DNA from 2 places in the Pseudoalteromonas sp. CR1 genome. Region 2 is predicted to be linked to the other one. Evidence: riboswitches for the same ligand, from Rfam matches in the RefSeq annotation. Region 2 holds a riboswitch; the other holds the start of a gene.
What was found. A riboswitch is a leader RNA that binds a small molecule or an ion and turns the genes downstream of it on or off. The one in region 2 is predicted to bind lysine.
Positions count from the first base shown of each region.

Region 1: it holds a riboswitch for lysine, as region 2 does, so the genes downstream of both, lysC (lysine-sensitive aspartokinase 3) here and dapA (4-hydroxy-tetrahydrodipicolinate synthase) in region 2, are expected to answer to the same signal.

Region 1 covers NZ_JAHXRM010000002.1:146,408-149,827, reverse strand. The annotation lists gene nhaD (sodium:proton antiporter NhaD) at 123-1,370, shown strand; lysine riboswitch at 1,479-1,651, shown strand; gene lysC (lysine-sensitive aspartokinase 3) at 1,727-3,106, shown strand; gene KZZ04_RS03605 (4'-phosphopantetheinyl transferase superfamily protein) at 3,103-3,420, opposite strand, start outside.
Region 2 covers NZ_JAHXRM010000014.1:53,439-56,858, reverse strand. The annotation lists gene KZZ04_RS12980 (YdiU family protein) at 1-738, opposite strand, end outside; gene KZZ04_RS12975 (DNA-3-methyladenine glycosylase I) at 741-1,445, opposite strand; lysine riboswitch at 1,637-1,833, shown strand; gene dapA (4-hydroxy-tetrahydrodipicolinate synthase) at 1,962-2,846, shown strand; gene KZZ04_RS12965 (2,3,4,5-tetrahydropyridine-2,6-dicarboxylate N-succinyltransferase) at 2,862-3,420, shown strand, end outside.

The DNA.
Region 1 (3,420 bases), on a different contig from region 2:
TTAAGACTATTTAATAATAGTTTTTGCATAGCCGCAGTGCTAACATTCGCGCCGAAAATAGGCACGTTGAGAGGGACTTTACGTGTGTTCTTTAAAACAATATCAAAGGTTATTTAATACCCATGGTTTCCACGATTATTCTAACCCTGATAGCGATCGGATTCTTATTGATCGTTATAGAAGATATCATCCATGTAAATAAAGCTAAAACCACGCTTTTTTTTGGCACGCTTTGCTGGATCCTCCTGTTTATTTTCCCCCTGCATGGGCAAAGCCCAGAGCAAGTGCAAGAACTCCTTAACGAAAATATTTTAGAGATAGCATCGCTGTGGTTGTTTTTAATGGCCGCCATGACCTTTGTTGCTTATTTAAACTCAAAAGGGTTTATCGAAAATATTGTGCACAGAGTGATGCCAACAAGTATTAGCGAACGCAAGCTGATGTTTTTGGTTGGGGTATTTGCGTTTTTGTTTTCGTCGGTTTCAGACAACGTAACAGCCACGTTAATATCGCTCGCTGTAGTTATGTCGTTAAAACTGCCGCCTAAAAAACTCATAAAATATGCCACGCTCATTGTATTTGGTGTTAACTCCGGCGGTGTATCGTTAATTACCGGTGACGTTACCACCTTAATGATATTTTTAGATGGAAAAGTAACCATTGCTAATTTATTACTGCTTATTGCACCTGCATTTATCAGTGTTATGTTGTTAGCTGCAATGTTAAGTATTGGCATGAAAGGGGAAGTGATCTTTTCTAAGTCAGGGAAAAAACGCATAGAAAAAACCGATATCACTATCGCAGTTATTTTTGTATCTACAGTTATCAGCATACTCGCGTTGAGTGTGATTTACAGTGTACCGCCTTTATTAACTTTCTTATGTGGTTTATCAATTATGTTTTTAGTGGCGCAATTTTTAATGCGCAAAAAAGACATAAACAAAAATATTATCGACTACGTACGCGACATAGAATACGACACCTTACTATTTTTCGTCGGGGTTTTATTATTGGTAGGCGCATTAAAAGAGATAGGCATGCTAAGTAAGTTTACCGATCTATATACGGTTATGGCTCCACAGTACGCTAACTACTTAATGGGTATTTTATCGGCTGGGGTAGATAACGTGCCACTTACCGCTGCTTTACTAAAAGCCAATATAGTAATGAGTCAGCAAGATTGGTTATCGTTTACTTATGCAACCGGTGTTGGCGGGTCAATGCTTATTATTGGATCGGCTGCGGGTATTATTGCCATGAGTAAAGTAAAAGAGCTAACATTTATGAGTTACTTACGTTTATCGCTGTATTTGTTAGTAAGTTATACCGTTGGCTACGCGGGCGCGTATTACATGGGCGGATTTGTTTAAGTTTTGCTTAACTAACCATTAAAACGCTTGACAGCTAGACGGCTAAACGTTAACTTTCAACCCCCGCTTAACAGTGGGGTTTTGTTTTATTAGCCATTGGCTAATACAACATTCAGAAGAGGTGCGATACTTAGGTATTTAATGGTAGGTGACGAACGCCCATAACCATTAAAGAGGGAAGTACTCGCCGAGAAAACCAACGTTACGTCGATGTTGTTTTTCGGTTTATGGGGCTGAATCCTCAAAACTGTCACCAATCTAGGTGGAGAGCTTCTGGCAGTGGATTTACCTTCATGCATTCACTTGCCAAGTTCTTCTTGTTTTATCGCGGTTTGGATACCGCAAAAGGAGACTAAATGACTACCCAATCAGTGCCGCAAACAGTATCGGGCGTTAAATCAGATTATATCGTTGCCAAGTTTGGTGGAACCAGTGTGGCTAATTTTGATGCGATGAATCGTTGTAGCGAAATTATTGTTGCCGACAAAAGTGTTCGTATTGTTGCTGTGAGCGCCAGTGCCGGCGTAACTAACTACTTAGTTGCACTGTGTAAAAGTGATATTACTAGCGAACAACGCCAAGAAAATATTGACGGTGTACTTGCTATTCAACAAGCCATTTTAGATGAATTATCACTTGATGCCGATTTAGCCTTAGGCTTTAACGAAACATTAAAAGCATTTCAAGCACTCGCTCAGCAACAACTGACTACTGCACAACAACACGATGAACTGTTGAGCTTTGGTGAGCGTTTATCGTCGTATTTATTTGCGCAAGTGCTGCGTTTAAAAGGCTTGAATGCCGATCGGTTTGATGTACGCCAAGTCCTTAAAACAGACAGCCAGTTTGGAAAAGCAACACCCAATGTAAGCGCAACAGCACAAGCTGCAAAAGAATATTTAATTCCTCTATTAGATGAACAAGTTATTGTAACGCAAGGTTTTGTTGGTAGTGACGAATTTGACCAAACAACAACCCTTGGCCGTGGTGGGTCTGACTACAGTGCCGCTTTACTTGCAGAGGCAATAAACGCTAAAAGTGTACATATTTGGACGGATGTAGTGGGGATTTTTAGCACCGACCCGCGTTTATGTGTAAAGGCGTCGCCTATTGCCCGTTTGAGCTTTGATGAAGCCGCTGAAATGGCTACCTTTGGAGCTAAGGTATTGCACCCAGCGACTATTTTGCCAGCCAGTCGTAGTCATATTAATGTATTTGTTGGTTCAAGCCGCGAACCTGAACGCGGTGGCACGTGGATAGAGCGTGAAAAATCGCAGCAACCAGGTATACGCGCTGTAACGCAACGTAAAAACCAAATTTTGCTTACCCTTAAAAGCCCTGAAATGTTACTGGCTAGCGGCTTTTTAGCCCGTGTATTTACTATTTTAAGCGAGTTTAATATATCGGTTGATTTAGTAACCACCTCTGAAATCAGTGTGGCAATAACGCTTGATAACGCGCCTAACGCATCACGCCCAGAGCTAGACCAAGCGTGTTTAGATAAGCTTGCTGAATTTTGCCATGTATCGGTTGAGAACAACTTAACGCTGGTGGCGCTTATTGGTTCAGAAATTCAACTTCGCCAACACGAAATGAACTTAATGCAGGTATTAAGCGACTTTAATATTCGATTAATTTGTCACGGTGCAAGTAAGCACAACTTATGCTTTTTAGTTGAGCAAAGTGAATCTGACAACGTGGTTCAGGCAATCCATAGCCGGTTATTAGAGGCTTAAATAGTAAGCGACTGTTTGGTTAATAAAAAGCATTGCCAGTCGGTGCTTTTTTTATGCACTAAGGTTAAATCAAAAGTTTCTGTTTGCGTGCTAACAACTTGGCTGCTTGAAGCAAGGTTTGCTAACGCAAGTTCGGTAAACACATTGGGACTAAGTAATTTTGCAATAGGGCGGCTAGTTGCTTTAGCTAATGATTCTTTCAATGTCCATATTCTAAAAAAGGTGTTGGCCTGGCTTTGCGTATTAGGTTGCGATGTAATTAACGTCACTTCGTCTGAGTGGTAAAAATGTTTGGCTAGTTTTTCAAATGGGCG
Region 2 (3,420 bases):
TAGCGTGTTGTCGGTGTTCATAACACCATGGATAAATCCTACGCGCATCCAATTAATTATTAAGCTTACCTGATTATTAGTCACTGATTCTAAAAACGCTAGATACCGTTCTGGGCCTTCACTCTTTATTTCAGGGTAATGACGTCCAATAGCTAAATCCGCTAGCTTTTTTAAACCTTCAATATCACCTTGTGTTGCCAAATATTGAAACGAGCCTACCCGAATATGGCTACTTGCTAAGCGAGTAACAACAGCACCAGGCTGAGGCGGGTTGCGGTAAACGCTTTCGCCTGTGCCTACAACAGCTAAACAGCGAGTGGTTGGAATACCTAATGCGTGCATAGCTTCACTCATTACGTATTCACGAATAGCAGGGCCTAGTGCACATTTTCCATCGCCACCTCTAGAATACGGGGTAGCGCCTGAGCCTTTTAATTGAATATCCCATAGCTGGTTTTTATCGTCATTAATAGCGCCAAGCAAATGCGCGCGCCCGTCACCTAAGCGAGGCGAAAAGTGTCCAAATTGATGCCCAGAATAGCCAAGCGCTACCGTCTTTATTTGCTGTGGCTCATTGCCTGCAAAGGTACTCGCACGCAGCTGCGGCTCAATTTCTATATTAAACTGCTTAGCTAACGATGCGTTCCACAGCAGCAATTGCGGTGCAGCAACGCTTGAGGGTTGATCCTCTATCGCGAAGTTATCTGCTATATCGGTGTATCTTGGCACTAGTTTCATCATTAATCCTCAGCTTGTTGGCTTATACCTACGCGATTGTCACCCACACCGTAGGCCACAATTAAACTTAGCTCTTGCATGCTTAAACCACTTTGCTTTTGCATTTCATTAAAAAATGCCTGCGCAGCAGTGAGTGATTTTTTAGTTTGCAGCCCGCCATCAATTATTTTATGCGCTCTTAAGTAACTTTCTACATCGCGCGAAAGTAAAAATGTATCTTTACCAAGCGCTCTTAAAGCATAGGGGCCTGTATTGCCGCCCAACCGAGCACCGTGTTTTTTTAAATGCGCCCATAAACCAATAATATTATCTGTTGGCCACTGGGCAATAAACTTACTAAAGCTGCCATGTTCCTGTGCTATTTCGTGGATCATGTACGCATTTTCAGGAATCGTTTTCACTTTTTTATAATTACGAATAATGCGTTCATCCGTTGCTTTTTGCTCTAGCATATCGGGCGGCATCATTAATAACTTATCAACGCTGAACTCCCAAAAAACCTCTCTAAAGCCGGGCCATTTACTATTTATTACCGACCAATAAAAGCCACTTTGAAAAACTTTTCGGGTAAATTCTTCAAGCCAATCGTCGTCACTTAACGTACTTAACGCTTTTTTAGATAAAGGTTTTGCGAGTAATAACTTAAGCATTTTTTCAGAGCCCTTTCGCTCTACCGCTCGCTTATAAATATCACTAAATTTTTCCATACTTATTAAATACCTCGCTGCTCATAGTGTTAGTGTACGAGAAAAGCAGCCAATACGTAACCACCGCTATTTTCGATGAGCTAATCTATATTTAGCAGCTTGACACCTAGACGGCTAAAATGTTTTAATCGCCGCAATTACCCTATTTAAATTGTATTTTGTTAAGCCTTTTGCGGTTAAACAAAATACAAAGGGCTAGAAGAGGTGCGTTATTCAGGTAGCGTATGTTAGGAGCGCAAACTCCAGTGAGCATACGCCAGGGGAATACCGCCGAGAGGTAAATGCTTTTGCGAAGCAATTACTTCGGGCGACTAGGTTGAATCCTAGCGACTGTCACCAAGAGCTGCTTTTTAGCAGCTTATTAGTTTGGTGGAGAGCTTCTGGTCTTAAATAATAAGGCCGTGCGCCCTATTATTTTAAGCCCATTCGCTCTTCGAATACTGTTCGAACGACGTTAATGCGGCTCACATCATAAAGCCCCTTTAATATCTCGAACACCTTATAGGTTCGTAAGAGATGATCAACAACTTCAATTTAGACGACTACGCATTGTGGACAGCGCTTGTTACGCCGTTTGACCAACACGGTAATGTTGACTACAACACGCTCACAACACTTGTTAGCGAACAAGAAGCGGCACATAACGGTATTTTACTACTTGGTAGTACTGGTGAAGGCTTAGCGCTAACACTCAAAGAGCAACAAGCCATTGTTGAACACGTGTGCCAATTAAAGCCCAATGTACCGCTGATGGTTGCTGTAGGCGGTAGCAATTTAGACCAACAAAAAGAGTGGGTTAACTATTGCAATCAGTTACCTATTCACAGTTACTTACTAGGCTCGCCCCTTTATGCAAAACCAGGGGCTGTAGGTCAAACTCATTGGTACGAAAGCTTATTAAACGAAAGCGCGCACCCGTGTATGTTATACAACGTACCGGGTAGAAGCGGTGTAAGCATTCCGGTGCAAACCATCGAAAATTTACAGGCACATCCAAAGCTGTGGGCGTTAAAAGAAGCCAGTGGCAACATCAGCCAATTTGAAGCATACCGACAAGCCGCCCCTAATTTAGCACTATACAGTGGCGACGATGCACTTATGCCCTATTTCGCACAAGCAGGCGCAAAAGGCTTAGTATCGGTTGCGGCAAACGCATGGCCAACACAAACGCATGAGTTTGTAAAACGCAGCTTAAGTGGCCAACACCCCAATTTATTTGCTCAGTGGACTCGCGCTATTAATAGCCTTTTTGCTGTAGCAAACCCTATTCCCGTTAAAGTGTTAATGCACCAACAAGGCCGCTTAAGTAGCCCGTTGCTACGCCCACCTTTAACGCATTTTGAGTTAACGCAAACCGATTGCATTACTACTGCAAACGACACCATTTTATCTTGGCATTAAATACAGGTTTTTATAATGAGCTGGTTAGAACTACTAAATAATTTAGAATCGGGCGCAGTACGCGCAGCATCACAAAACGAAAGCGGCCAATGGGAAGCTAACGTAGAAGTAAAACAAGGCATTTTAGAAGCCTTTAAAAATGGCACTAACACTGAGTTTGCAGGTGGTTTTGTAGATAAACACAACCTTGCACCGCAAGAGTTTAGTACTGACGATGGCGTGCGTATGGTACCTGGTGGTTCAAGTGTTCGCCGTGGTGCATATGTAGCTAAAGGCACTATTATTATGCCACCAGCGTACGTAAACATTGGCGCATACATCGACGAAGGCACTATGGTTGATAGCCACGCATTAGTAGGCTCGTGTGCACAAGTAGGTAAAAACGTACATTTGAGCGCAGCTGTGCAACTTGGCGGTGTACTTGAGCCAATTGGTGCAAGCCCTGTAGTAGTTGAAGACGATGCCTTTATTGGCGCAGGTTGTGTCATTGTTGAAGGCGTAGTTGTTAAAAAAGGGGCAGTACTAGCGCCAGGCGTACGCTTATCTGCAACCATTCCGGTATACGACTGCGTTA